One region of the Lacrimispora indolis DSM 755 genome, then DNA from elsewhere that is predicted to be linked to it. Evidence: riboswitches for the same ligand, from Rfam matches in the RefSeq annotation. Region 1 holds a riboswitch; each other region holds the start of a gene.
What was found. Region 1 has a riboswitch for thiamine pyrophosphate ahead of K401_RS0102355 (thiamine-binding protein). Riboswitches for the same ligand answer to the same signal wherever they lie in the genome.
Positions count from the first base shown of each region.

Region 1 (7,350 bases):
AAGAGATCAGCCGGATCGAGAAGGAAATGGATGACGATACGGAAAGCATCATCACCAACGAGCGTTACGTATATATTTCCTCCATTATTCATGAATGCTTTACCCGCAATAAAACAGAAAAGCTGACGGTATCTGACAAGATCGACCGGATTGTTACAAACCGTTTTCTTGCTCTGCCTATCTTTGCGGTAGTTATGTACATCGTGTACTATGTTTCTGTTACAACCATTGGTACCTGGGCAACAGACTGGGCCAATGACGGAGTATTCGGCGAAGGCTTTTCCTTCTTTGGCTTAGACATTCCCGGCGTACCTGTAGTGGTAGAAGGAATCTTAACTGCTGTTGGCTGTGCAGACTGGCTCCAGGGGCTGATTCTTGACGGAATCGTGGCCGGTGTCGGCGCTGTTCTTGGTTTTGTGCCTCAGATGCTGGTGCTGTTCATCTTCCTGGCATTTTTGGAGTCTTGCGGCTATATGGCAAGAGTTGCCTTCATCATGGATCGTATTTTCCGTAAATTCGGTCTTTCCGGTAAATCCTTTATTCCGATGCTGATCGGAAGCGGCTGTGGCGTGCCAGGTATTATGGCTTCCCGTACCATTGAAAATGACCGTGACCGTAAAATGACCATCATGACAACCACCTTTATCCCCTGCGGTGCAAAGCTTCCCATCATCGCTTTGATCGCCGGTGCATTGTTCGGAGGAGCCTGGTGGGTAGCTCCCAGTTCTTATTTCGTAGGCGTGGCAGCTATCATCTGCTCCGGTATCATATTAAAGAAGACAAAGATGTTTGCAGGTGACCCGGCTCCCTTTGTTATGGAACTTCCTGCATACCATATGCCAACCGTTGGAAATATCTTAAGAAGTATGTGGGAAAGAGGCTGGTCCTTTATTAAGAAAGCAGGTACAATCATTTTGCTTTCCACCATCGTTGTATGGTTTGCTTCTTTCTTTGGCTGGATAGACGGACAGTTCCAGATGCTGGAGAGCGAGCAGCTTGATCACAGCATCCTGGCATTGCTGGGGAGCAGTATCAGCTGGATCTTTGCACCACTTGGCTGGGGTGACTGGAAATCTGCAGTAGCTGCCCTCACCGGATTGGTAGCCAAGGAAAACGTAGTGGGCACCTTCGGCATTCTTTTCGGATTTGCGGAAGTGGCTGAGGATGGCTCTGAAATCTGGGGAACCCTGGCAGGAAGCATGACATCTGTTGCCGCTTACTCCTTCCTGGTGTTTAACCTTTTGTGCGCTCCCTGCTTTGCTGCTATGGGCGCTATCAAGAGAGAGATGAACAATACTAAATGGTTCTGGTTTGCCGTTGGATATCAGACTCTTCTGGCTTATGTGGTATCCCTCTGTGTTTACCAGATCGGAACTCTGTTGACAACAGGAACTTTTGGAATCTTTACAGTCGTTGCCTTTGCCTTGATCGCAGGATTTATTTACCTGCTGGTAAGACCGTCAAAGGAAGAGAACACATCAAACATTCATTTAAGCAGTGTGGCAGGAGCGAAATAAGCTCCGGCCACAGCTGGGAGCCTGCAACTTACCTGCAGGCTCAAAATATAAGGAGGTACTTTATGGGAACACTGGTTGTTTTAGTTGTTGTTGCCGGAGCGGTGGCATTGGCAGTAAAAAGCATGATCCGTGACAAAAAGAGCGGGAAATCCATTCAGTGCGGCGGAGAATGCAAAAATTGCGGTGGACATTGCCATTAACCTGGGCGAGAGAAGGAAACACCCTTCGGGTATCCCTTTATGCCCAAAAAGCGTAGGCAATAATAAGGAAAAAGCTGTATAAGTCTTAAAAATACCTGTAAACGGAGGCGCGCAAGTGGAGAAACAAACGAACATCAATGAGAAAAGAAAAATGCCTGACGCCAGAAGCTATCACAGGACAAAAATGCAGAAAGAGCTGATCATTGAGAAGTTAAAGGAAAGAGGATGCAGGATCACAAAGCAGCGCTGTACGCTGCTGGATGTCATACTGGAGCATGAATGTTCCAGCTGTAAGGAGATTTATTATAAAGCATCAGGTGTGGATGAAACCATCGGCGCTGCGACCGTCTACCGGATGGTCAACATCCTGGAAGAAATCGGGGCCATCAGCCGGAAAAACATGTATAAGATCGTTTATTCGGATACCTGTCCCATGGAGGAGGCGTGTACAGTGGTTTTAGACGATGAGACCACTTATCAGCTTTCCGCCAAGAACTGGAACCAGGTGGTTCAGGCAGGGCTTACTGCCTGCGGATATTTAGATGGTCAGAAAATATCTTCTATTATAGTAAGGCCCTGTGAATGTGAGAATGCTGATTGCATTTAATATGGAGTTAGCATTGACTAACTAAAGGAACGAGTATAGAGAGTATGGATAGCGGACCAGAATTAGAATTATGTTCAGGCAGCGTTGATTATCATGAAATCATCGAATGCATTGTGAGTGCATTGGATGCCAAAGACCCCTATACCGCGGGGCATTCTCAAAGGGTGAGCGATATGGCGCTGGCCCTTTCTGAGTTTTTAGGGCTTGATAAAAAGGAAATAGAGAAGATACATATAGCCGCCCACCTTCATGACATTGGAAAAATCGGGATTCCTGATTGCGTTTTAAATAAGCCGGAAAAGCTTTCCGAAGAAGAGTGGGCGGCCATGAAAAGGCATCCCGGAATAGGAGCTGATATTTTAAGCAAGTCCCGTCATTTAAAGGAACTGAAGGATATTGTCCTGTATCATCATGAACGCTTTGACGGAAAAGGATATCCGGAAGGTCTTAAGGGAGAGGAGATCCCTTTGGGAGCAAGGATTATAGCCATCTGCGATTCCATTGATGCCATGACATCGGACCGGGGATACCGGAGCGCTTATTCCATGGATCACTGCTATGAAGAAATTGAAAAGAATCTGGGAGTGATGTACGATCCGGTGATCGGGGCGTTGGCATTAAAACATTGGGATCAGGTGACAAAAACCGTCGATAATTGATAAATTTTATCAATAAATGGAATTATGTTTGACTGGCGAAAGCATGCTTGATATGATGAAACTACAAAAGGGAAAATCTGGAAGTACAGAGGAGGATACGAGAGATGTGGGATATTTTAAAGCTTAAAAAGGCAGGAATCTTTGCCGGAGGCGTGCTCTTTGGAACAGCGGGAGTCAAGCTTCTTTCCAGTAAGGATGCGAAAAAGGTCTACACTAATTGCACAGCAGCTGTTTTGCGGGCAAAGGACTGTGTGATGAAAACGGCCACCCTGGTTCAGGAAAACGCAGAGGATATCCTTGCGGAAGCAAAGCAGATCAATGAAGAGCGGACCGCAAAGGAAGCTGAGGCTGCAGAGGAAGCGGAAACTGCAGGAGATAGCAGTGGCGAGGATTAATAGAGAACAAAAGAAAATGGGAGAGCGGGGCCGAAGAAGAGAAGGGCCCCGTTTTCTGTAGGGAGGATCAGATGTGAAATTTATCATTAAACATGAAATATCAGGAAGGCTCCGGGTCCGCCTTTCCCAGCCGCGAATGACCTGCCGGGAAGCCGATACTTTGTTGTATTACCTTCACAGCTTGAAAAATGTGACCGGAGTGAAAGTCTATGAGCGCACCGGAGATGCGGTCATCTCCTACGCTGGCACCAGAGCGGAAATTCTGGAAGCCTTAAAATGTTTTCAATATGATTCTGTCAAAGTGCCTGCAGGAGTGATCGAACATTCCGGACGTGAGCTGAATGCCATGTATCAGGAGAAGCTTGTGGGCAGAGTGGTGATGCGCGTGGCAAGGAAGCTTTTCATTCCCGGACCCTTAAGGATGTTCCATATCGGGTTCCAGTCCTTGAAATATATTATCAGGGGAATCAAGTCCCTTCTAAAAAGAAAGCTTGAAGTGGCGGTCTTAGATGCCGTTGCCATCGGTGTATCTGTGGTGCGGGGAGAATTGGAAACAGCAGGTTCTGTCATGTTCCTGCTTGGGATCGGGGAGCTTTTAGAGGAATGGACCCATAAAAAATCCGTTGGAGATCTGGCCAGAAGCATGTCTTTAAATGTGGGCAGGGTCTGGCTTTTAAGCGGCGGACAGGAAGTTCTGGTGGAAGCCGCCTCCATTGTACCTGGGGATGAGGTAGTGGTGCATATGGGAAATGTCATTCCCTTTGACGGAGCCGTGGTTTCCGGGGAAGCCATGGTGAATCAGGCTTCCTTAACAGGGGAAGCTCTTCCGGTGAAAAAGGAGGAGGACGGATATGTGTATGCCGGGACCGTGGTGGAGGAAGGAGAACTGACCATTAAGGTCCGGGAGGTTTCCGGTTCCACCCGGTTTGAAAAGATCGTTACCATGATTGAAGAATCAGAAAAGCTGAAATCTTCCCTGGAAAGCAAGGCCGGTCATCTGGCTGATAAACTGGTGCCTTATACTCTTATGGGGACGGGCCTTACCTGGCTGTTTACTGGAAACGTGACAAGGGCACTTTCCGTACTGATGGTGGACTTTTCCTGTGCGTTAAAGCTGGCCATGCCCATCTCTGTCCTCTCAGCCATCCGGGAGGCAGGAATGTACCACATTACCGTTAAGGGAGGAAAATATTTGGAGGCAGTGGCAGAGGCTGTGACCATTGTCTTTGATAAAACCGGAACTCTTACAAAAGCAAGGCCGACAGTGAAGGAAGTGGTGACCTTTGGAGAAGAGAGTCCGGAGGAAATGCTCCGGATCGCAGCCTGCTTAGAAGAACATTTTCCCCACTCCATGGCAAAGGCAGTGGTGACGGCTGCCAGAAACAAAGGGCTGGAGCATGAGGAAATGCATTCCAAGGTGGAGTATATCGTGGCACACGGCATTGCTTCGTCCATAAACGGCAGAAAGGTGGTCATTGGAAGCCATCATTTTATCTTTGAGGATGAAGGCTGCAAGGTGGATGAGGCTTATCAGGAAAAATTTGAAAGCCTGCCAGAGGATTGCTCTCACCTTTATCTTGCTGTTGACCAGAAGCTTTCGGCAGTGATCTGCATTGAAGATCCACTTCGGGAGGAGGCCGCGGCAGTGGTAAATTCTCTTAAAAAGGCAGGGATATGGAAAACGGTCATGATGACGGGAGACAGCGAGCGGACCGCAGCGGCGGTTGCCGCCAGAGTAGGCGTGGATGAATATTATTCAGAGGTCCTCCCTGAGGAAAAAGCCCGTTTTATAGAGCGGGAAAAGGAATCAGGAAATGTGGTTATCATGGTGGGGGACGGGATCAATGATTCGCCTGCCCTTTCTGCAGCGGATGTGGGGATTGCCATCAGTGACGGTGCTGAGATCGCCAGGGAAATTGCGGATATCACCATTGCGGCGGACAATCTTTATGAAATCGTTACCTTGAAGCTGTTAAGCGACAGCTTAATGAAGCGGATCCATAAAAATTACCGGAGCATTGTGGGCTTTAATACGGGCCTTATTCTTCTGGGAGTGGGAGGGGTCATGCCCCCAACCGTATCGGCGCTGCTTCATAATACCTCCACTCTGGGGATCAGTTTAAGCAGCATGCAGAATCTGCTGTCTTAGGAAGCCGGGATTGACATTCACGTTTCCCTGATGTATACTTGCAATGAAAACTGAAAGGGGTGCTGGAGAAAGTCCGGCTGAGATAAAGCAGAATTGCTTGAAACCCTGTAACCTGATCTGGATAATGCCAGCGTAGGAAGCCTTCAGGCCATGCCTGTTCACCCGCCCGGATATCCGGACGGGTTTTTGGTTTCTATAAACGATAAAAGGAGAGAAAAGACATGAATGCAAGCGTAGCAATCCAGACATTGCCTGAGGCAAAGAATGATGAGGAGCTGATCCGCATTGTTGACCAGGTGATCGATTATATCAAAAGCACAGGACTGAACTATTATGTAGGACCTTTTGAAACCGCCATTGAAGGGGATTATGATGAACTGATGGACATTGTTAAGGAATGTCAGCACATCGCCGTCAAGGCAGGTGCTCCCTCTGTTGCCGCGTATATCAAAGTCACCTACCGGCCGGAAGGGGAGGTACTTACCATTGAAAAGAAAGTCACAAAACATCACAAGTAGGCTCTGGTCCTGGTCAGCGGTCCTCGGGCTTTTGATTTTGTGGCAGCTGATAACCGCTCTTGGTCTTGTGGACGGTTATCTCCTTCCCTCTCCCATAAGCGTTGGAAGGGCCTTTATAACGGAATTTCCGGTTCTGGCCTTCCATGGGGGGATCACCCTTCTTGAGGCATTTTTAGGGCTTTTTCTGGGAGTGGGGACCGGCTTTGTGATCGCAGTGATCATGGATCACTTTACCGGACTTTATCAGGCCTTTTATCCCCTGATCGTCCTGACCCAGACAGTTCCGACGGTGGCCATTGCACCTCTTCTGGTGTTGTGGTTCGGCTATGGAACGGCTCCAAAGGTGATCCTGATCGTGCTGACCACATTTTTTCCAATTACAGTGGGCCTGCTTACAGGATTTAAATCGGTAAATCCTGATGCAGTAAACCTTTTAAGATCCATGGGAGCGGGAAGACTGAAGATATTCTGCTATATCAAGCTTCCTGGGGCCATGGGGCAGTTTTTTGCCAGCCTCAGAATATCAGTCTCCTACGCGGTGGTGGGAGCTGTCATCTCTGAATGGCTGGGAGGCTTTGGCGGACTGGGTGTTTATATGACCAGGGTGAAAAAATCTTTTGCTTTTGATAAGATGTTTGCGGTCATCTTTCTCATATCCGCAGTCAGCCTTCTTCTCATGAAAGGCGTGGACATGCTTTCAAAGAAATGCATGCCATGGGAAGAGTGAAAGGAAAGAGGAAACACCCTTCGGGTATACCTTTATGCCCAAATAACAGGGCAGGAAAGAGGAAATGATGAAAAAAACAGGTTTGATGATTTTTATGGCAGCAATTTTAGCGGCATCCCTTACTGCCTGTGGAGGAAAGGGTAAACAGGCGGTGAATGAAGAAACACCGAATTTGAAAAAGGTGACCTTTGTTCTGGATTGGACTCCAAACACCAATCATACCGGGCTTTATGTGGCACAGGAAAAGGGATACTTTAAAGACGCAGGACTTGAGGTGGAAATCGTCCAGCCGCCGGAGGATGGGGCTGAGGTGCTGGTGGCCTCAGGAAAGGCCCAGTTTGGTATGTCCTTCCAGGACTCCATGGCTCCGGCTCTGGTGGGGGAAAATGCCCTTCCCATCACAGCGGTGGCAGCTGTTATCCAGCATAATACCTCCGGCATTATTTCCAGAAAAGGAGAGGGAATGGAATCTCCGAAAGGAATGGAAGGAAAGAAATACGCCACCTGGGATCTTCCCGTGGAAAAAGCCATGATCAAGGACGTGGCAGAGGCTGACGGAGGAGACTTTTCCAAGGTGC
Region 1 covers NZ_AZUI01000001.1:489,084-496,433, reverse strand. The annotation lists gene feoB (ferrous iron transport protein B) at 1-1,517, shown strand, start outside; gene K401_RS30935 (FeoB-associated Cys-rich membrane protein) at 1,580-1,717, shown strand; gene K401_RS0102375 (transcriptional repressor) at 1,869-2,324, shown strand; gene K401_RS0102370 (HD-GYP domain-containing protein) at 2,369-2,983, shown strand; gene K401_RS0102365 (DUF6110 family protein) at 3,088-3,378, shown strand; gene K401_RS0102360 (heavy metal translocating P-type ATPase) at 3,452-5,527, shown strand; TPP riboswitch at 5,573-5,683, shown strand; gene K401_RS0102355 (thiamine-binding protein) at 5,749-6,045, shown strand; gene K401_RS0102350 (ABC transporter permease) at 6,014-6,772, shown strand; gene K401_RS0102345 (ABC transporter substrate-binding protein) at 6,840-7,350, shown strand, end outside.

Region 2 (7,350 bases), 2.9 Mb from region 1:
CTTCCAGGGTGGTATCGTCGATCTCTTTTTGGGTGATGTCAATGCATAAGTAATGCTTGTTGTCGGGAAGCAGAAAGGCATGAAACGTGAGGAGTGTGTCATTGCAGTAAAAATTGCGTTTTCTGGCGTGCTCCTTTTGTCTTTCTTCAGGCAGAGAATTGGAAGGCTGGACCTGCAATTTGTCTATCCTGGAAAAATCCCCGTATTCTTTTGGCGGAATGCGGTAATATATGGGAAAATCAGATGTTGTTGTGATCATTGCCATGGAATTGGTATAATTGGATATCCGCTCCAGCATTTTCATAATTCCTTCTTTATTAAAAAAGGATTCATGAAATTTTTCTGCTTCTCTGAGGATGAATTGCTGTTTTAAAATCTTCTGCTCAATGAGATTTTCGTTAATTACGTTTATGATATTGGAATAACCGTGATAAAAAGGCACCGAAACAAGCGCAAGTCCATACTTGGCGGCTTCTTCGATCAGGGAATCGGGAATCCTGTCAAAAAAGCGTTTGACCTTAATGCAGAAAGCGGTACAGTCAATGGCATGGAGATCCGCAATTATTTTTTTCTGGATTTCAAAATCATTATAAAAGATGTAACCCGTTGTAAGAACGATTTCATTCTTTTTGATCCATTTTACACCGTCAGGATTATCCAGTACACTGATACCGGTAATGGTTTTATGAAGAGCTTCATCTTCTCCGATGAATTCCAGATTATCAATGGGGGTTTCATATAAAAACCAGCCAAGGGTCAAGGGAGGATATTTCATTTCATGCTCCTTTTCATTTAAAAACAGAGATTAACCGGGGATTTGACTATTTTTGACAATCATAGCATTGACTGTTTTCCTTGACAAGTTAAACTTGTTTTTTTATGGAAACCCTTATATAATAATGGAAAATAAAATGCGGTATGGAAAGGCGGACCAATAGTTATGATACAGGACTTTACAATTCACACATTCCTTGAAAAATTATCTTCAAAAAGCCCCACCCCGGGCGGCGGCGGAGCGGCAGGACTTGGCGGTGCAATAGGAGCGGCTTTGGGAGAAATGGTGGTGAACTTAACCCTTGGCAAAAAGCGGTATGCCGACGTGGAAGAAGAAATGCAGTCATTTCTTGAAAAGCTGGAAGCTTTAAAAAGCGAATTTTTAAGGCTTGCGGATGAAGATGAAGTGGTATTTGTTCCTTTGGCTGCCGCATACGGCCTTCCAACCGGCACAGAGGAAGAAAAAAGACATAAGGCTGAAGTCCTGGAAAACCATCTCCTGGCTGCCAGCCTGGTCCCTCTCATGGTCATGGAACGGGCCCTGGAAGCCCTTGATATCATGGAGGTTCTGGCTGAAAAGGGAAGCCGCCTGGCTGTCAGTGACGTAGGCGTTGGCGTGCAGTTTATCCGTTCCGCCTTATTGGGAGCAAAGATGAATGTTTCCATTAATACAGGATCCATGAAGCAGCGGGAAAAGGCCGGACAGCTTCAGGCCAGGGCGGATAAGCTGGCAGAGGACGGGACCAGAAAGGCTGACGCCATTTATGCAAAGGTGGAATCTGCATTAAAGGCAGAATAAGGAGGAGAAAAAACGTGATAACCTTAAAAGGTGCAGCTGTGTCTGCAAAAATCAAAGAACAGGTGGAAGGACTTTTGGCCGGCTTAAAAGGAAAAACTCCAAAGCTTGCCATTGTGCGGGTGGGAGAACGGCCAGACGACTTATCCTATGAACGGGGAGCTTTAAAGAAAATGGAAAGCTTTAGCCTGCAGGGGGAAAGTTTTGCCTTTCCCCAGGATATAACTGATGAAGCATTTAAGGAGGAGTTTGCAAAAATCAATGAAAATCCGGATATTGACGGCATCCTTCTTTTGCGCCCTCTGCCAAAGCAGATCAGGGAAAAAGACATTGAGCACATGATTGATCCTGGAAAGGATTTGGACGGCATATCTCCTGAAAATATCGCCAAAGTATTTGCAGGCGATGATACGGGATTTGCCCCATGTACGGCGGAGGCAGTGGTGGAGGTTTTAAAGTCCAGTGATATCCCTCTGACCGGAAAGCGGGTGGCCATTGTGGGAAGAAGCATGGTAGTGGGGCGCCCTCTGTCCATGCTGATGCTTAAGGAAAATGCAACGGTGACCATCTGTCACACCCGCACGGAAAACTTAAAGGAAACCTGTAAAAATGCCCAGATCCTTGTGGCAGCAGCCGGGCGCGCCAGAATGGTGGATGCCTCTTATGTGGGAGCGGATGCCGTGGTGGTTGATGTGGGAATCAATGTGGACGAAAACGGAAAACTTTGCGGGGATGTGGATTTTGATTCCCTGGAAGGGACTGCTTCCATGGCAACTCCGGTACCAGGAGGAGTTGGAACGGTGACAACGGCTGTGCTGGCAAGGCATCTGGTATTGGCTGCACTTATAAAATAAAATAATGAAACAAGCGGCATGGAAGCCTACCGATCCTTCCATACCGCTTGTTTTTGATTTACAAAAGAGTACGTTTTATTTCCTTACCCATTAACAGCCTGCCGCTTCACCTGCCCGATGGCTCCCAGCACGGGAGGGAGATACAGGATCACAACGGTCAGGATCAGTTCCGGAAGGATGTAGGTGGCATTATAGCCCAGAGTATAGACCATGGGGTTCATGCCTTCCGGAGCATAGGAAGCAAAGAATATATATCCGGAAAGGACGTGGCATATGTAACGGCCCGCTACACCCACCACATACCCGGTCACAAGACCGTGTTTTTTATTGCTGAACAGCCCGGAAAGCCCAAGGGCGCCGAAGGCCAGGGGATAGTCAAGAAGAACCTGGAGCGGGGCAAAAATATAGGGCTCTGTAATAAACTGCAGGATTCCGTATGCCACGCCGGTCATAATTCCTGTTTTTACATCGTAAACATAGCCGATCAGGCAGATGAACAGCATGGAAAACAGAGTGATGGAGCCGCCGAAGGGAAGGGACGCAAATTTAATAAAAGAAGTTACCATTGCAAGAGCCATTGCACCTGAGCAGTAAACCAGCTGGCGGGTCTGCATGGCCTTGGATTTTGAGGCGGATTTACCCAGAAGGTGCAGGGCAAAAAGGATGGCCGCCAACAGAATAATTAACAGCCCGTATCCGGCCGGTTGTAGTAAATACTCTTCGTTTTCAGCAGAGTAAGTTAGAAAAAATGACATAAAAAATCCTCCTTTGCGCGCGCAGGAGGGGAGTAATGATGCTTCCTTACGCCGGCATTATCCGGTTCAAGTAGTGAGGGTTCGGTTTATTCCGATCTCAGCCTAAGGCTCCCCTAGCGTGTATACGATATTTGATTTCGCTGTGAGTATAACGCAAATCCATAAGCTTGTCAAGCCGCATCAAAAAGTAAAATCAGAATAAAAATGCAAATAAAGTGCAACCTAGTAAAAAGAAAATGGAAACACGGAGGTTGTTTTTATGACAGGCTTTATTATTGCACTCATATCAGGTGCGCTTATGAGCATTCAGGGAGTTTTAAATACAGGGGTGACAAAACAAACCAGCATGTGGGTATCAACAGGCTGGGTGCAGCTGACGGCATTTTTGACCTGTCTCATCCTGTGGTATTTTTCCGGCAGGGATGGCATCTCCGGACTTTTAGATGTGCAGCCCAAATACATGCTGCTGGGTGGTGTTATCGGCGCATTTATCACCTATACGGTAGTGAAGAGCATGGGAACCTTAGGACCTGCCAAAGCGGCTCTGCTTATCGTAGTATCCCAGATCATCGTAGCCTATGCCGTGGAGCTGTTCGGTTTATTCGGCGTTGAAAAAGTGGGATTTGAATGGAAAAAGCTGATCGGTGCTGTGGTTGCCATCATCGGAATCATGATATTTAATTAATTTGGAAATAGTGCTTGTATTTACCTATTTCTTTAGGTAGAATAGTAACATAGGCTGAAGATGGTATCCTTTTTTGGGAAATTTTGTAAGAGGAGGGATATCATGAAGTATCAGAAAATAAAAATCGCTCTGATTGCCCTGTGTATAATAGCCGCAGGTATCTGCTACGGCTTTGGCAGAAGCCGGGAAGACCAAAAGTCAGGGATCTCCTTATCGGAGGCATCTGCTTTTCAGGCAGGAGAAGCCGGAGACGATAGTCAGCCGGTTTCCGGTGATCAGCCAGTTCCAGGCGGAACCGGAACAGAAGTATCAGAAGCGGCAGAGAGCGTCTTAGAAAGTGCAGGAGGCAGAACGGCCCTGCCTTTCTACATACATATCTGCGGAGAAGTGGTTTCTCCCGGCGTTTATGAGCTTGAGGAAGGAAGCCGGGTCTTTCAGGCAGTGGAGAAAGCGGGCGGATTCACAGACCAGGCAGCAGCAGAATATTTAAATATGGCAGAGAGGGTCGCGGATGGCATGAAAATCGTGGTCCTTAATAAGGAAGAGGCAGAGGCTGCAAAAGCCCGCGGAGAGATTTCTCTGCCGGCAGAGGCTTCATCGAATCTGCAAAAACAGAAAGTGAATTTAAATACCGCCACCAAAGAGGAGCTGATGACCCTTCGGGGAATCGGAGAAGCCAAGGCCAATGATATTCTTAAATATCGGGAGAGCCGGGGCGGATTTCAGAAAATCGAGGATATCATGAAGATATCCGGCATCAAAGATGCGGCTTTTCAAAAAATAAAAGAAGACATAACGGTTTAAATATAGAAGACAGAGGTGTAGTATGGCAAGCGTTTTAGTAGTTGATGATGAAAAACTCATCGTAAAAGGAATGAGATTCAGTCTGGAACAGGATGGCATGGATGTGGATTGTGCCTATGACGGAGAGGAAGCCATTAATCTGGCAAAGCAGAAAGAGTATGACGTGGTTCTTTTGGATGTCATGCTCCCCAAATATGACGGATACGAGGTATGTCAGGCCATCCGGGAATTTTCCGAGATGCCCATCATCATGCTGACGGCCAAGGGAAATGATATGGATAAGATCCTGGGCCTGGAATACGGCGCTGACGATTATATTACAAAGCCCTTTAACATCCTTGAGGTAAAAGCCAGGATCAAGGCCATTATGCGCCGGAATTCAAAGAAGAATAAGCGGGAGGGCCAGGAAGACAGCCAGGTGATAACGGAAGGCGATTTAAAGCTGGACCGGGACAGCAGGAGAGTGTTTATTGCTGAGAAGGAGATCAATTTGACGGCAAAGGAGTTTGATCTTTTGGAGCTTCTTACCTGCAATCCAGGTAAGGTTTACAGCAGGGAACAGCTTCTTACTTACGTATGGGGAAATAAAGCTATGGATACGGGGGATGTCCGCACGGTAGACGTTCATGTAAGACGCCTTCGGGAGAAGATTGAACCCAGTCCCAGCGATCCTAAATATGTGCATACCAAGTGGGGCGTGGGATATTATTTCCGCGTCTAGGAAAAGAAAGAGGAGGATTTCTGACGGGAGACCGGGGAAATCCGCCTTTTCTTTAAATTCCGGGAAAGAAAAAAACATGGTTTAAGCTAATTTGGAAAATGGGGAAATAATGGAATGGATTACAATATCAGAAAAGTGAAAACAGAGGATTTGGACCGTGTGGCAGAAGTAGAGGCTCTCTGCTTTCCGCCGGAAGAGGCGGCAGGTCGGGAAGCCCTTGAGCAGAGGATCAAAGGTTTTCCAGAAAGCTTCCTGGTGGCAGAGCTTTCTTTTGGGCAGATCATCGGTTTTATTAATGGCAGCGTTACAGATGGGGATACTATCTGTGACGAAATGTTTGAAAGAACGGATTTTCATAATCCGGATGGTGCTTATCAAAGCGTGTTTGGACTTGATGTGATAAAAGAGTGGCGGGGCCGGGGAGTTGCCGCTGCCCTTATGAAGCGTTTTATAGAGGAAGCAAAGAAAAGAGGAAGGAAAGGAATGATCCTCACCTGCAAGGACAGGCTGATTCCTTATTACGAAAAATTCGGATACCGGAACATGGGAGTGTCCGGGTCTGTGCACGGAGGAGCCATCTGGTATGATATGCGTCTTGATTTTATGGATAAAGGGAAGTGAGGCACTGTCAGTATGAAGCGAAGCCCACAGGGAGAGCGGTGGAGGCGGCTTGACAATACGGCAAAAATATTTCCGGTCATAGCCAGCGAGAATTTAAGCAATGTATTCCGGATCTCAGCGGTTTTAAAAGAAGAGGTGGATCCGGGCACCCTGCAGCGGGCTTTGGAAGAGATCCTTCCCCAGTTTGAAGGATTTTCGGTGAGGCTCAGAAGGGGATTTTTCTGGTACTATTTTGAAAACAACAAGAGGATGCCTGTCATTGAACGGGAAACGACCTACCCATGCAAATACATTGACCCTCACAGCAACCAGCTGTTTTTGTTCCGGGTCACTTATTTCAGCAGGCGGATCAATCTGGAGGTATTCCATGCGGTCACAGACGGACTGGGAGCCGTGAACTTTTTAAAGGCCCTGGTTTACCGGTATCTGGATCTTAAGCAGGATTCCAGAACAGGCTATCAGGCTCCTCAGAAAATATCGTCCGATGTTTCCATGAACGTGGAGGATAGCTACGTCCGCCATTATAAAAAGACCGTAAAGCGCAAATACAGTTCCAGAAAGGCCTATCATATCACAGGTGAAACCCTTCCCCTTGACGAGGAAAACGTTCTTCACGGTTATGTGGACTTAAAAGCTCTGAAGGCGGTTTCCAAAAGCTACGGGGTCAGCATCACCAGGTTTCTGACGGCAGCACTGATCTGGGCGATTTACCAGGAATATCTGGGGGGAAAGCCCTGTGAGAAATCCATCGGCATCAGCATTCCCATTAATTTAAGGTCCTTTTTCGCCTCAGAAACAACCGCCAATTTTTTTGCCGTGACCCTCATTGATTTTTTGTCCACCAGTGAGGAGCATACCTTTTCAGAGGTGCTGGAAGCGGTAAGCCGCCAGATGGCTTTAAAGATCACTAAGGAAAAGATGGAGGAAATCATTTCCTATAATGTTTCCAATGAAAAGAAATGGTATCTGCGGATCGCCCCTCTTTTTGTAAAATGGTGTGCCTTAAACCTGGTTTTCCGGAAAAACGATAAAGCCTACACCATGACTCTTTCCAATATCGGTCCAATAGAAATAGAGGAGGATTACAGGAAAGAGATCGAGAGGTTTTCCATAATGATCGGCGTTTCCAAAAGGCAGCCATTGAAGTGTGCGGTCTGTGCTTACGGGGAAAAGGTGATCGTGACCTTTACCTCCGTATTTCAGGACACCAGACTTCAGGACCGCTTCTTCGGATTTCTGGGAGGACTGGGGATTCCGGTAAACTTGGAGAGCAACGGCGTCCCGGATAACCGGGATGATTTGGGCATGTATCCTCAGATCCGGTATGACCGGAAACGGCT
Region 2 covers NZ_AZUI01000001.1:3,364,162-3,371,511, forward strand. The annotation lists gene K401_RS0116095 (PucR family transcriptional regulator) at 1-775, opposite strand, end outside; gene K401_RS0116100 (cyclodeaminase/cyclohydrolase family protein) at 941-1,573, shown strand; gene K401_RS0116105 (bifunctional 5,10-methylenetetrahydrofolate dehydrogenase/5,10-methenyltetrahydrofolate cyclohydrolase) at 1,588-2,424, shown strand; gene thiT (energy-coupled thiamine transporter ThiT) at 2,508-3,179, opposite strand; TPP riboswitch at 3,206-3,304, opposite strand; gene K401_RS0116115 (DMT family transporter) at 3,439-3,864, shown strand; gene K401_RS0116120 (helix-hairpin-helix domain-containing protein) at 3,967-4,668, shown strand; gene K401_RS0116125 (response regulator transcription factor) at 4,691-5,389, shown strand; gene K401_RS0116130 (GNAT family N-acetyltransferase) at 5,504-6,010, shown strand; gene K401_RS0116135 (DUF6320 domain-containing protein) at 6,023-7,350, shown strand, end outside.
Region 2: another riboswitch for thiamine pyrophosphate. It lies ahead of thiT (energy-coupled thiamine transporter ThiT); the one in region 1 lies ahead of K401_RS0102355 (thiamine-binding protein).

Region 3 (7,350 bases), 2.7 Mb from region 1:
TCGCCGTTCCCCCTGCATTGGCTCTCCGGAGAGCCAGGGTGATGATCTCTGCTCCCGCCCTTTCTATGGCCGACTGGATTAAATCCAGGGAGTATTTTCCCGATCCCAGGATGAACCTGGATGTAAATTCAAAACCCCCGATTACCAGCTTATCTTCTTTTATAGGATTCATTTTATTTCCCTCCTGTTTTTTTATAATTCCGGCTGAAGAATCAATTGGGTTATCATATTGGCCTCATGGGCAGCACAGATTGCCACCCTGGGAGCCATCAGCCCGTTTCCGTACCCCGGCTCTGACATTCCGTCGCCGCAAAGATAAAAATTCCGGCTTATCTTCCTGGTACGGATCTCATTACTGTCCCCGTATCCTGCCATCCCCGATGCTGAGACCAGCTTTTTATCCGGGAAATGCTCCATTACGCCGTTCACAAGCATGGCTTTCATTTCCGGCACATCAAACGCTTCGCAGATGATATCCTCTGATTCAAATAACCCGGGTAGGTTGTGCTCTGTTACTTTTACACAATCCGCAGAAATCTCCAGATAAGGATTTATTGCCTTAAGCTCTTCCTTAAGAGCATCCGTCTTATACATTCCGATATGATGGATAAAATACTGCTGTCGGTTCAGATTACTGATATCCACTCTGTCAAAATCAATCAAATGCATATGTCCCACACCGATACGGGCAAGGGCAAAGGCTACATTGGAGCCCAGTCCTCCCAGGCCTGCTATTGCCACTCTGGCCTGATTCAATTTCTCCTGAACCTCCGGGGAATGACGCTTTTTTAGTGCTTCCTGAATTTCTGGTTTGCTTAAAATTCCATGTTCCAGTTTCATGTTAACTCCCTTTTATTCTAATCTTTCTGAAAGTCCCCGCTGCATTCCTGTAATCAGCCGCCGCCTACAAAGCTGATGACTTCCAGGATGTCTCCATCCCTTATAGTTGTTTCCGAAAGTCTGGACCTGGAAACCATACGGCCGTTATGCTCTACCGCAACCCGGTCTGCCTGATAGCCCATAAGCTCCAGCAACTCTGAAACCAGGATCTCTTCTGACAGCCCCTGCTCCTTTCCGTTAACCATAACCATGTCTTATTCCTCCTCTCTTGTATGGCAGGATTTTTTCAAAAAAAAAGTTCACAAAGAAATACACCCGCGGTGGTGTACCCCTTCGTGAACTTTCATTCACTCACAATAAAAATCCTATCCGATTGTACGTCAAATAAAAAAGCGGAAAATGCCCGCAGCACCTTCCGCAATAATTCCTTAAGCGTCCGTCCCTACGTTGGCATTATCCAAATCAGGTATATGAGTCGAAGTTCATAACTTCCTCTCAGCCTATTACATAAGCTCCTCTTTTGACGTATATAGTATAAAACAGAAAATCCGGGATGTCAACAGAATTTCCGGTATATCCGTTTTTTCGCCTTTTTTATTTCTGGCGGTAAGGAAATCCCTGGAAAGTTTTAAAAGGCAGCAAGCTAAATAAACATTAAGGCAGTCTGTTATCCTTTATTAAGGTTTCTTCTTTATTATTGTTTTAATAAAAGAAAAAGGAGGCAGATTATGATTGAAGAAATATTAAAGTACAATGATACTTTTGTGAGCACCAATGGTTATAGATCCTTTGTCACAGACAAGTATCCCAGAAAAAGGCTTGCCATATTAACCTGCATGGATACCAGGCTGGTGGAGCTGCTGCCCGCCGCACTTGGTATTCACAACGGAGATGTAAAGCTGATAAAAAATGCAGGCGGCGTGATTTTAGATCCTTTTGACAGCACAATCCGCAGCCTTCTCATCGCAATTCTGGAATTCGGTGTGGAAGAAATCATGGTTATCGGCCATACTGACTGCGGAGCAGCTGTCATATCCTCCAAAATCATCATCACACACCTGCTTAACCGGGGTATTGCCTGGAATACCATACAAAAACTGAAAGAGGATGGGGTGGACTTTGACTCCTGGTTCCAGGGCTTAGAAAACACGGAACGCTCCGTTCAAAAATCTGTTTCCTTACTTAAAACCCATCCCCTCATGCCATCCAATGTAATTATCCAGGGTTTTGTCATGGATATTACCTGCGGCAAACTGGCCGCAGTTTCTTAATCCAGACGGAAAAGGCGCCGGAATTTAATTCCAGCGCCTTTTCCATTTGGATTTTATTATCAGAATTCTATGAAAGGGTCAGTACACCAAGTAAAAGACCGGCCGTCAGGCAAACAAAGCTCACTCCCCATATCCACAGGAAGCAGGTCTTAATATGGTCTTTGATCTCCACACCCGCCAGGCCTATCCCTAAGAATGTGGCAGGTACAACAGGACTTATAAAGGTGGCGCAGTTGCGGCATACCACCATGGCAATTGCTATATGCACAGGATCTACGCCAAAGCTGTTTCCCACACTGATCAGGACCGGAAGAAGGCCATAGAAATAGGAATCCGTACAGAACATCAAAGTCAGAGGTACGGACAGCACTCCGATGATCAGCGGTAAGAAACGGCCCATGGACTGGGGTATAAATGCAGCAAGTACACTGGCCATGTGATTCATGATCTCACTGTCTTCCAGCACTCCTAAAAATACACCGGCAGCAAGAATGGTAGAAGCCATCATAAGCGCAGGGCCCGCATGAGATTTGATGATCTTATTCTGCATTTTTGCACCCGGATAGTTAACCAGAAGGGCAATGACACAGCCGATCATAAACATATAATAAGACGGCACCGGCAGGAAAACAAGACAAACAATGATAAACAATGTTAAAATCACGTTGAAGGCAAACAGCTTCGGCCTTACCAGTTCTCCGGTATCAGCCGCAGAAGCGCTTTCTTCCAGCCCCTCGGTATCTTCTATGGCCAGGGTGCTGTTGATTCCGGCCCCTCGTTTCTTTTCAACAATTCCCCAGAAAAACGCGGTAAACATAGCAACTCCAATGCCCACCACCTGCATGGGCAAAAGCTTCATCCACAGGACATTGGCTTCTATTTCCAATACAGAGGCCGCACGCATGGTCGGGCCGCCCCATGGAAGCAGATTCATGACGCCCATGGAGGTGACACATATTAAAAGCAGAGTTGTGGGACGCATTTTTAATTTCTTATAAACCGGCAGCATTGCCGGAATGGTGATCAGGAACGTGGAGGCACCGCCTCCATCCAAATGGCCGATTATGGCGATGATGCAGGTCATAAATGCCACTCCAACCACATTGTTACCCACTTTTTTCATTAGGGCGCTTATGATGCGGTCAAACATTCCTGCATCAGTCATAATTCCGAAAAACAGCACGGAAAATATAAACAACGCAGCCGTGGAGTGCACCCCGGACACCCCTTTCTTAATAAAATCCCCAACTTCACTGACTGTAAAGGTTCCGGTTAAAACCAGGATCAGGGCACTTATGGTAGATACTCCGATAAATGCAAGTGCCGGAACAGTAACATTTTTCAGCAACAAAACAATGATCATGATAATGGTTGCAAATCCTAATAATGCAAGCATTGTCTCATTCATGTTTTCTTCCTCCTCTATTCTTTTTATTTATAGGAGCAGTATAAAAGCCCAACCTTACACTCTTCCTCCTTCTCTCTTTCATTTCTTTAAGAGAAAAATTAAAAGTTGTTAAGATTCGGCTTTTCTGTTATACCCATTCCCTGCAAATCTTTACCGCTTTTAAAATAGATGAGTCGGAAACCGGTTTATCTATGTACTCATCGATGATTTTCCTCTTCTTTGCTTCAAGGATTTCTTTGGTCACCCGGTCTGTCATAATGATCCGGATCACATCCGGATATTGACCCTGAAGAGACATGCAGAAATCCGTTCCGCTTTTCCCTCCAATATAATGCTCCGTCACAATGGCATCCATTTCTTGTTCCCTTAAAATCCTTCTGGCCTCTTCAAAGTCCATACAGGACATCAATGGCACATGCAGCCTGCTGAAATTCTTTTCCAGAAGCCTTAATACCTTTGGATTGTCATCGATGACCAGAAGCCTTAAGATATCTCCGCATTCCTCCTCTGTTTCCAGCTGCCCTTCCTGCTCCTTCTGCTCATTCACAGGAAAATAAATATGAAAAACGCTGCCCTCTCTCTGCCTGCTTTCCGCGAAAACATATCCTTTGTGGGAATGAACGATCTGCTCCACAAGAGACAGTCCCAGTCCCGTTCCGTTCCCATTTTTCTTTGTGGTGAAAAACGGGTCAAAAATCTGCTTTAGCACCTCTTTGCTCATGCCTTCCCCGTCATCTGCAATATCAATCCGGATATAATGATTCCATTCTTCCGGAACGGCTGAAAACTTGTACTGCTTTAAATCCTCCTTTCCTACCTTGTTCGCCGTGATGGTTATATTTCCTTCCCTGTGGCCGATTGCATGGATGGCATTCACGCAGATATTTAATATGACCTGATTCATCTGGGTTTCGTTTCCCAGAAAGCATTCCCCTGATAAGTTTATTTCTTTCTTTAAGTGCACATGAGGCGGACATACGGAGCTTACCATTTTTATGGCACGTCCCAGTACCTTCGCGGCATTTATATTTTTAAAGGCTGTTTCCATATTCTTTCTGCTTAAGGATGAGATCTGCTGGATGATTTCTTTTGCCTTTCCGGAGGCTTCATAAATCTCCGATGCGCTGTCGTATCCCTCTGAATTCTTCGGAAGGTCAAGCATCAGCAATTCGGCATATCCCATGATCGGTGTCAGCAGGTTATTAAACTCATGGGCAATGCCTCCGGTCATGGTTCCCATAACCTGCAGTCTCTGCTGATGGGCAATTGTTTCTTCACTCTGATGCAGTTCTTCTAAAATCTTATTAAGTTCCCACAAATAGGCGATTTCTTCTGTATCCTTTCTTTTCTGGACCCGCAAATCCCCAATATAAAATACCATTCCGAGAACCACTGCAACAATTCCGAAAAATACCAGGCCCAGCTTGAAAAATCCAGCTGCAACCGGGATATAAATATCATTGTAGTCGATCACTGCACTGACTACCAAAAAGCTGTCCCCTATGACAGCAGGAGAATAGGCGCTGATCTTTTTTACTTCCGGAACCCCCGGGTCCAGCCACCAGTAGGAATAATACTCGGAGACACCTGCCTCTCCTCTGTTCTGCTTTTCTATCATCTGCTGCAGGCTGGTCAAATCCTTATTGGGAAACATCTCCTGCCGGCCTGAAATCACATTGATTCCCCACTGGCTTTCCTGAGGGTGAATGAGGATAATACCTTTTGAATCCTTGATCACCACATATCCGTTGGTTCCCAGACGAATATTGGATACCAGAGACTTGTAATATTTCTTTTCATTTAAAACAATGGAAATTGAACTGCCGTTTAGAAGCATTTTCTTTAAGATCAGGTACAATTCCCCATTTTCCAGTCTGCACTGCCGAAAGCTCACACCAGGGCTGATCTCTGTGACGGAATAAGTTGACTTAACCCCATAACCATTGATGCTTTCTAACAGCTCTCCGTTTTCATCCTCTAAAATGACATCATAAACAAACCGGCTGTGATGAGTCACATAATCCTGAAGCAGGGACCAATCCTTTCTTCCGGCTTTTTTTAGATTTTCATCTTCCATGGAACATAAGGTATTTAAATCCGCCTGATAGTCTTCAATAAAAATTTTTAAACTCTCCCCAATGCACTGGGTCGTCAGAATCATCTGTTTCTTTTGATTGTCTATGATCGCTTCTTTATATTCCTTCCAGATACTGAATACAAGACAGCAGAAAATAAGCAGTACGGCTGCCATGGCACAAGACATAAATACCGCTCCATATCTCTTATTCCCGTTTATTTTGTTCATGAATCCATCCTCTGATTGCCTGTTCCTCATTGACTTGTCTCCGGGTTAATATTATAATAATTTTAGATTTATTTCGATCTGTTTCTACATAAATATTAATTTGGGGGAAGCTATGTCTGATAAAGTGTTAATTGTAGATGACGATCCGGCTGTTTGTAAGTTATTGGAAAAAGTCATGCACAGCAATGATTTGGAACCTACCATCGCGGACAGCGGACTTACGGCACTGAATTATCTTAAGAACCATACCTATGACATGATCCTCATGGATGTCATGCTGGGTGATATGGAAGGCTTTGAGGTAATCAAACGGCTGCGCAGCCAGGGCATCCAGACTCCTGTTATGATCATAAGCGGAAGAAACGAGGATTACGATTCTCTCTACGGTCTGTCTCTGGGTGCAGATGATTACATCACCAAGCCCTTCCGCCCTCTGGTCCTCGGAGCCAAGGTAAAGGCACTGATCCGCCGAAATAAAAATCAGGTGCTGGACAGCTCGGATCTCCTGGAATGCGGACCTTTTACTTACAATACTTCCACCATGCGGTTTTATAAAAACGGAGAAGAGATTGTTCTTTCTTCCAAAGAAAGCAGTCTGATGCTTTTGTTCTTAAAGCATCCAAGCCAGGTGTTTACAAAAGATATGATCTACGAGCATGTGTGGGGAAACAGCGTAGCTGTGGACGATAATGCCATTATGGTGTACATTAACCGCCTGCGGGGCAAAATCGAAGAGGACCGGCAAAAGCCGGCCCATATCATAACGGTCAGAGGCCTGGGATACCGGTTTATCCCATAGGCCTCCGGCCTTTTTTTCTGTTCACCAGATATTCCAGTGTGGTAGCGGGTACCAGACCTTTTAACCGTTCAAAATCTTCCTTTTCATACCATCTCCGGACTGCAGATGCGCTGATAACCTCTCCCCTCCAATCCTTTCTTTCAATTTCCTCCACAAAGATTCCATACCTGGGCAGGATTTTTTTCATTTCCTTGTTATATTGGCCTGTAACAACACACACGGGTTCTGTTCCCACAAAGCGCTTTGTGATCCCAAGCGCCGGAGCAATGCGGCTGCCGAAAAGCTCTAAGTCCAGACCGCAGCAGGCCCTTTCTGCACCACCCTTTTCCTTCATGAAATAGGTTGGAAACGTAGCTGCGGATATTACGTAATCAGAAGCCTGATGGATGACCGCCCGTGGTAAGTCCCTGGTCCCTTCCCTGACCAAAAAAAACCGTTCCTCTGCCCCAAAGCAGCTCCTGTCATCGCCAAGAACCAGAACATGGACGTAGTCACAGCAGCTAAGGGCCTGTTCAATCAAATACCGGTGGCCATAAGTAAACGGATTGCAGTTGGCAACGATGGAGCCGATGACCATACCTGGCTTCAATGCATCGTCCGGAGACTCTGAGATCAGGCGGTTCACAAATTCTTCAAACCCGTTTTTCCTGTTTTCCATAAAAAGGATATCATGGGTCATAAGGACTGTATAAAATCCAAGATCCTCAAACATCTCCCTGTTTTCCGG
Region 3 covers NZ_AZUI01000001.1:3,159,012-3,166,361, reverse strand. The annotation lists gene K401_RS0115235 (thiazole synthase) at 1-172, opposite strand, end outside; gene thiF (sulfur carrier protein ThiS adenylyltransferase ThiF) at 193-840, opposite strand; gene thiS (sulfur carrier protein ThiS) at 894-1,091, opposite strand; TPP riboswitch at 1,262-1,371, opposite strand; gene K401_RS0115220 (beta-class carbonic anhydrase) at 1,569-2,111, shown strand; gene K401_RS0115215 (CitMHS family transporter) at 2,179-3,519, opposite strand; gene K401_RS0115210 (ATP-binding protein) at 3,647-5,854, opposite strand; gene K401_RS0115205 (response regulator transcription factor) at 5,937-6,623, shown strand; gene citC ([citrate (pro-3S)-lyase] ligase) at 6,613-7,350, opposite strand, start outside.
Region 3: another riboswitch for thiamine pyrophosphate. It lies ahead of thiS (sulfur carrier protein ThiS); the one in region 1 lies ahead of K401_RS0102355 (thiamine-binding protein).

Region 4 (7,350 bases), 2.4 Mb from region 1:
ATGCCCTGGGCCAGGTCCTTCTCGCTAAAAAGATGGGAAAGACCAGAGTCATCGCTGAAACAGGAGCCGGTCAGCACGGAGTTGCTACCGCTACCGCTGCTGCTCTCATGGGAATGGAATGCGAGGTTTTCATGGGCAAAGAAGATACGGACCGCCAGGCCTTAAATGTGTTCCGCATGGAGCTTTTAGGCACAAAGGTTCACGCTGTTACAAGTGGTACCCAGACCTTAAAGGATGCGGTCAATGAGACCATGAGGGAATGGACCAGCCGGGTAGCTGACACCCATTATGTCCTGGGCTCTGTCATGGGTCCTCACCCCTTTCCAACCATTGTAAGGGATTTCCAGAGCATCATCGGCAAGGAGGTCCGCACACAGTTAGAAGAGGCAGAAGGAAAGCTTCCTGACGTGGTGATCGCCTGTGTGGGCGGCGGAAGCAATGCCATGGGAATCTTCCATGAGTTTGTAAACGAGCCTTCCGTAAAGCTCATAGGCTGTGAGGCTGCGGGCCACGGCATTGAAACAGGAAAGCACGCTGCCACCATTTCCACCGGGTCTCTTGGAATCTTCCACGGCATGAAATCTTATTTCTGCCAGGATGAATACGGACAGATCGCCCCTGTTTTCTCCATTTCCGCAGGACTTGATTATCCGGGCATCGGACCGGAGCATGCGGCTCTTTATGACTCGAAAAGAGCCACTTACGTCCCGGTTACGGACCAGGAGGCAGTGGAAGCCTTTGAATACTTATCCCGTCTGGAAGGGATCATTCCGGCAATTGAAAGCGCCCATGCAGTGGCATACGCCAGAAAGATCGCTCCTTCCATGGGAAAGGAGAACATCATTGTCATCAATTTATCCGGGAGGGGCGACAAGGATGTTGCCGCCATTGCCCGCTATAAGGGGGTTGAAATCTATGAGTAGAGTAAGGGACGTATTTTCTAAGGGAAAGGCATTCATCCCGTTTATTACGGCAGGAGATCCTGACCTTGCCACCACTGAAGAGCTGGTTCCGGCCATGGCTGAAGCCGGAGCGGATTTAATTGAGCTTGGAATCCCCTTTTCCGACCCAATTGCAGAAGGGATCGTGATCCAGGAAGCTGATATGCGGGCCCTGGCATCAGGAGTTACCACGGATAAGCTTTTTGACTGCGTAAAACGGATACGGAAAAAAACCGATGTTCCCCTGGCTTTTATGACTTATATCAATCCTGTTTTCGTATATGGAAGCGAACGGTTTTTAAAAAATGCGGCGGAAAGCGGCATTGACGCCCTGATCGTGCCGGATATGCCTTTTGAGGAGAGAGAGGAACTGCTGCCCTTCTGCAGGAAATACGGAATTGAGCTGATTTCCCTCATCGCCCCCACTTCCAAGGAGCGCATACGGGCCATTGCATCAGAATCGGAAGGATTTATCTACTGCGTTTCTTCCATGGGCGTGACCGGGGTGAGGGCTGAAATCAACACAAATATCGGAGAAATGGTTTCCCTTGTAAAAGAGACAAAGGACCTTCCCTGCGCCATCGGCTTTGGCATCTCCACGCCGGAGCAGGCAAAGGAAATGAGCAAAAACGCGGACGGCGTCATTGTAGGAAGTGCCATTGTGAAAATAGCCGCAAAATATGGAAAAGGCTGCGTGGAGCCTGTCTGCGATTATGTAAGGGAAATGAAGGCAGCCATTTCCGGCTGACAGCCGGTTTTGGATGTTTTCCTTGACAAGACTAAAACAGAATGCTACACTAATGACCACAAGAGGGAGCTCGTAGGCGGGCTGAGAGGAAGTAATCAACTTCGACCTTTATAACCTGATTTGGGTAATGCCAACGTAGGGATTCATACGGGACAATTGTATTTTCCGAGCCTATACCTGTTGGTATGGGCTCTTTTTGCGTGAGCAATAAGCCGGACAAATATGCCAGCATATTCATCCGGCAGATTCCCTTACAATCCCTCCGTTAATCAAAAGGAGGAACAAAGATGAATTACACCACACAAATGGATGCCGCAAGAAAAGGCATTCTCACAAAAGAACTGATGGAAGTGGCCGGGCAGGAACAATGGGAGCCGGAAAAGCTTCGGGAGCTGGTGGCCCAGGGAAAAGTCGCCATTCCGGCCAACAAAAACCACACCTGTTTAAAGCCCAGCGGGATCGGATCCATGCTGAGGACAAAGATCAACGTGAACCTTGGGACCTCCAGGGATTTAAATGACTTGGAAATGGAGCTTCAAAAAGTAAAGGATGCAGTACATATGGGGGCGGAATCCATTATGGATCTAAGCTCCTTTGGAGATACCCGGAAATTCCGCAGGAAGCTGACCGGGGAATGTCCGGCTATGATCGGCACGGTTCCCATCTATGATGCGGTGGTTTATTACCACAAGCCACTTCGGGAAATCACTGCCGAAGAATGGATCCGGATCGTGGAAATGCACGCGGAAGACGGGGTGGACTTTATGACCATTCACGTAGGGATCAACAGGCAGACTGCCAGAAGGTTCAAGGAGGCAAAACGGCTGACCAACATCGTTTCAAGGGGAGGCTCTATCATCTTTGCGTGGATGGAAATGACAGGGGAGGAAAATCCCTTTTATGAGCATTACGACCGCATTCTGGAAATATGTCAGAAGCATGATGTGACCTTAAGCCTTGGAGATGCCTGCCGTCCGGGTTGTATTGAAGACGCATCGGATATATCCCAGGTGGAGGAGCTGGTGACTCTTGGGGAACTGACAAGAAAAGCCTGGGAAAAGGATGTGCAGGTTATTATTGAAGGTCCCGGCCACATGCCCTTAGACCAGATTGCAGCCAATATGAAAATCCAGCAGACCATCTGCAAAGGAGCACCTTTTTATGTTCTGGGGCCTCTTGTCACAGATATTGCGCCGGGCTATGACCATATCACTGCAGCCATCGGAGGGGCCATAGCTGCTGCTGCCGGAGCGGCCTTTCTCTGCTATGTGACTCCTGCGGAGCATTTGAAGCTGCCGGATGAAGCAGACGTAAAGGAAGGGATCATCGCTGCCCGGATCGCCGCCCATGCGGCGGATATTGCAAAGGGCATCAAAGGCGCCGGGGAATGGGATCATAAGATGAGCGATGCCAGAAAACGGCTGGATTGGGAAACCATGTTCCAGCTTGCCATTGACCCGGAAAAGGCCAGACGCTACCGGGCCATGTCAAAACCGGAAAAGGAAGATACCTGCTCCATGTGCGGCAATTTCTGTGCCATGAAAAATATGAACCGGATTCTTGACGGGGATATTGTAGATATTTTTGATGAATGACATAGCTTATCCGAACTTGTAACCCAAGTGAGGATAAAAGGGGCGTTCTATTTCTAAGCGGATATTCGCAATGACCATGGGGCACAGCGGCCCCGTACCATTTGGTGGGCACCCCGCTTTGCAACTGATTTGGTTTAATTACATAAACAGGAGGAATTTTCATGAATGATCAAATACCATCAACAATTTATAACAGTTCTTCTGCAAGTTCAAAAGTGCGGTTGAAAAAACTGGTGATCAGCGGAATGCTGACAGCTCTTACCGTTGCCCTCTCCGGTTTTTCCATCCCTGTGGGAGCGTCCAAATGCTTCCCGGCACAGCATCTGGCAAATGTTCTGGCAGGAGTGTTTCTAGGGCCTGTATACGGCATTTCCATGGCTTTTGGCACTTCTCTCATACGCAATCTCATGGGAACCGGAAGCTTACTGGCCTTTCCGGGAAGCATGGTTGGCGCATTTTGCGGGGCTTATCTGTTTCAAAAAACCGGGAAGCTTTTGCCCGCTTATCTTGGAGAAGTGATTGGCACAGGTCTCATCGGCGGGCTGCTCTGCTATCCGGTGGCCGCGTTACTCATGGGAAAAGAGGTGGCTGTATTTTTCTTTGTGATTCCATTTCTTATGAGCACCCTGGCAGGAACCATACTGGCAGCCAGCTTGCTGGCAATGCTGCGCCGCCTTGGCCTGTTTTCCTATTTTGAGCGGCTTATCAATGAATAGGGGGAACAGGAGGTGGACTTGAAAATCAATGAATCCATGACCGGGCTGGTCAGAAAAAAACGGCCTGTCATCCACTGTATCACCAATTACGTCACTGCAACAGATGTGGCAAATATTATTCTGGCCTGCGGCGGTTCCCCCATTATGGCGGACCACCTGGATGAGGTTACGGAAATAACTGCCTTATCAAACGCCCTTCTTTTAAACATGGGAACCCCCAAAGAGAATGCAGCGGCAGCAATGGAAAAGGCCGGACTGGAAGCAAACCGGTTAAACCTCCCAGTCATCTTTGACCCGGTAGGGATCGGCGCCTCCCGTTACCGGACTGAAACAGCCCTTTCACTTTTAAGGAACGTAAAAGCAACCGTTATCAGGGGAAATGCCTCTGAGCTTCGGGTCCTGTTAAAGGAACTGACCGGGAAAAACATGCAAAGAGAAAACGGCTCTGTTGCCTCACCACGGGGAGTTGACGCTTCCTTTACTGATGAAATAAGGGAAGAAATCCTGGAATCTCTTAGGGAAACAGCCAGGGCCTTAAGCGCTGCAACCGGTGCTGTGGCCGTCATGACAGGGGCAATTGATATTGTCTCAGACGGAAAGGAAGCCTGGCTTATCAGGAACGGCTGCCCCCAAATGGCCCGGATCACCGGAAGCGGCTGCATGCTGGATGGCATCATTGCCGCCTATTGTGCTGCGGCCGGGCCTGCATTCTCACAGCCTGCCATGTTCCAGGCCGCCGCTCTTGCCACGGCTGCTGCCGGTCTCTGCGGGGAACTTGCGGCAAAAAGGGCGGAAAAAATCTCCGGCGGCACAGGCAGCTTCCACTGCTGCTTTCTGGATCAGGTAAGCCTTTTGGATGAAAACACCTTAAAAGGAGGGATAGACATTGAAATTTCGTAAGGACATGCTTTTCCTGTATGCTGTAACAGATCAGGGATTTACGGGAGAAAAAACCTTGACAGAACAAATTGAAGAAGCCCTTTCGGCCGGAGTGACCCTTCTCCAGCTCCGTGAAAAGAGCCTGGACAAAAGTATCTTTCTGGAGGAAGCCCTTATTGTCCGGGAGCTTACCAGGCATTACGGCATTCCCCTCATCATAAACGATGACGTGGAAATTGCCCTTAAGTGCGGTGCCGACGGGGTGCACGTAGGGCAGGATGATTTACCTCCCTTAGAGGTCCGCCGGTTAATCGGACCGGAACGCATTCTGGGTGTCACTGCAAAAAGCCCGGAACAGGCAAAAAGGGCATTTATGGAAGGGGCGGATTATATCGGGTCCGGTGCCATATTCCCAAGTCCCACAAAAAAGGACGCTGCTGCCTTGACCTTGGAGCAGTTGTCTGCCATCTGCCGCTCTGTTCCCATTCCGGTAACAGCTATCGGCGGAATTACCGGCCAAAATGTTTCCAGCCTGAAAGGAACCGGTATCGCCGGGGCTGCGGTGGTTTCCGGAATCTTTGGGCAAGGGAATATTACAGCAGCAGTCCATGGCTTAAAAGAACAGCTTTTAAAGGTGGTGAGCCTATGAGCCTGATTCTCCCTTCTTTCCTTACCATTGCAGGTACGGATCCCAGCGGCGGCGCCGGAATACAGGCGGATTTAAAGACTGCGGCGGCTCTTGGTGTCTATGGCTCCAGCGTGATCACCGCCCTGGTCGCCCAAAATACGACTGGGGTTTTCCTGACGGAAACAGTCAGTCAGGAAATGCTTGCCGCCCAGCTGGATGCCGTATTTACCGACATTCCGCCAAAGGCCGTAAAGATCGGCATGGCCGGAACTTCCCGGTCCATAGAAATCATTGGGGAAAAACTGAAAAACTATAACCGTTCTCCTGTGATCCTGGACCCGGTCATGGTATCCACCAGCGGACATTCTCTGTTAAACCCACAGGATGTTAAGACTTTAACAAGCAAGCTGTTTCCCCTGGCGGCTTTGGTTACCCCCAATATACCGGAGGCAGAGGCACTTTTATCCACAAAAGGGCGCCGGATATACACAGAAAAGGATATGGAAGAGGCTGCAATGGAGCTTTTCCACATCTTTCAGATTCCTTTTCTTTTAAAAGGCGGTCATAATACACAGGGCGCCGACGATGTGCTGTGCCGCAATGGATTTATAACCTGGTTTCCAGGAGAACGGATCCACAATCCAAATACCCACGGAACCGGATGCACCTTATCTTCTGCCATTGCCTGCGGGCTGGCCAGGGGCATGGGGCTGGAAGAAAGCATCCTGGCGGCAAAAGCCTACTTAAACGGAGCACTGAAAGCCGGCTTAAAAATGGGAAAAGGGCGGGGTCCCTTGTGGCATGGATGGAGAACATAACCATAGGAAAGCCGGAACGCATGGTGTATCGCGTTCCGGCTTTTGCCAACTCCTGCAGGACAGGCCTTATTTTCCCGTTTTATCTGCTTTCCAGTTTCCTGTAAAGATCAATGATCTCTTCGGCCATGACCTTAAAGACCTCCGCGCTCATCATCTGATCCTCCGCATGGGTCAGAATAAGTCCCATGGGCACTGCTTCTCCCGCCGCTTCTCTCTGGATTAAGTCCGCATGGGGCAAGTGGCCCTGCTTCATCATTTCGTCCCCTTCTGCGATCAGATGTTCCGCTTCTTCGTATTTTCCTTCTTTCGCTTTTTGTACTGCCTTAATATAGTTTGATTTTGCTCCGCCTGCTGCAGTGATCAACCGAAAGCAAATAAGTTCCATTTCCTGCATCTTTCCACCTTTTCTCTCTGCACAGAAACCATCAATCCTGGACCTGATGTTCCTGCTTTTCATACATTTTGTCAATCACCCTGATAAAAGGAAGATACACGAAGAATGACAATGCCAGGATCACAACCTGAAGCAGTGCCGTCCTCCAGCCTCCGATGAGAAATCCTGAAATAATGGGCGGACACGTCCAGGGTACCAGAATTCCTTTGTACATGGGGCAGAGTCCCGTATAAATCGCCAGATACTGAATGATTCCTGATAAAACAGGCATCAGTATAAATGGAATGGCCATAATGGGGTTTAACACAATGGGTGTGCCAAAGAGCACCGGCTCATTGATGTTAAAGCATGCAGGACCGATCCCCAGCTTGCCGACCTGCTTGCACTGAGTGGACTTGGCAAAAAATGTAAGGTATATGACCACACCAATGGTGATTCCTGCCCCTGTAACCGTCATAAACTGATCCAGAAACTGCTGGGTAACAATATGTCCGCCGTTTGCCAGTGTAAGCTCCCGGCCGCTGTCAATAATTGCCTGGTTTGCGGCAGTGTTTGCGGTGAGAATGGGTCCCATAATTCCCCCCACAAGCGTGGAGCCGTGGATTCCGAAGAACCAGAAAAACGGAATCAA
Region 4 covers NZ_AZUI01000001.1:2,935,597-2,942,946, reverse strand. The annotation lists gene trpB (tryptophan synthase subunit beta) at 1-923, shown strand, start outside; gene trpA (tryptophan synthase subunit alpha) at 916-1,689, shown strand; TPP riboswitch at 1,742-1,848, shown strand; gene thiC (phosphomethylpyrimidine synthase ThiC) at 1,977-3,284, shown strand; gene thiW (energy coupling factor transporter S component ThiW) at 3,446-4,000, shown strand; gene thiM (hydroxyethylthiazole kinase) at 4,019-4,900, shown strand; gene thiE (thiamine phosphate synthase) at 4,887-5,528, shown strand; gene thiD (bifunctional hydroxymethylpyrimidine kinase/phosphomethylpyrimidine kinase) at 5,525-6,325, shown strand; gene K401_RS0114075 (PTS sugar transporter subunit IIA) at 6,405-6,719, opposite strand; gene K401_RS0114070 (PTS sugar transporter subunit IIC) at 6,751-7,350, opposite strand, start outside.
Region 4: another riboswitch for thiamine pyrophosphate. It lies ahead of thiC (phosphomethylpyrimidine synthase ThiC); the one in region 1 lies ahead of K401_RS0102355 (thiamine-binding protein).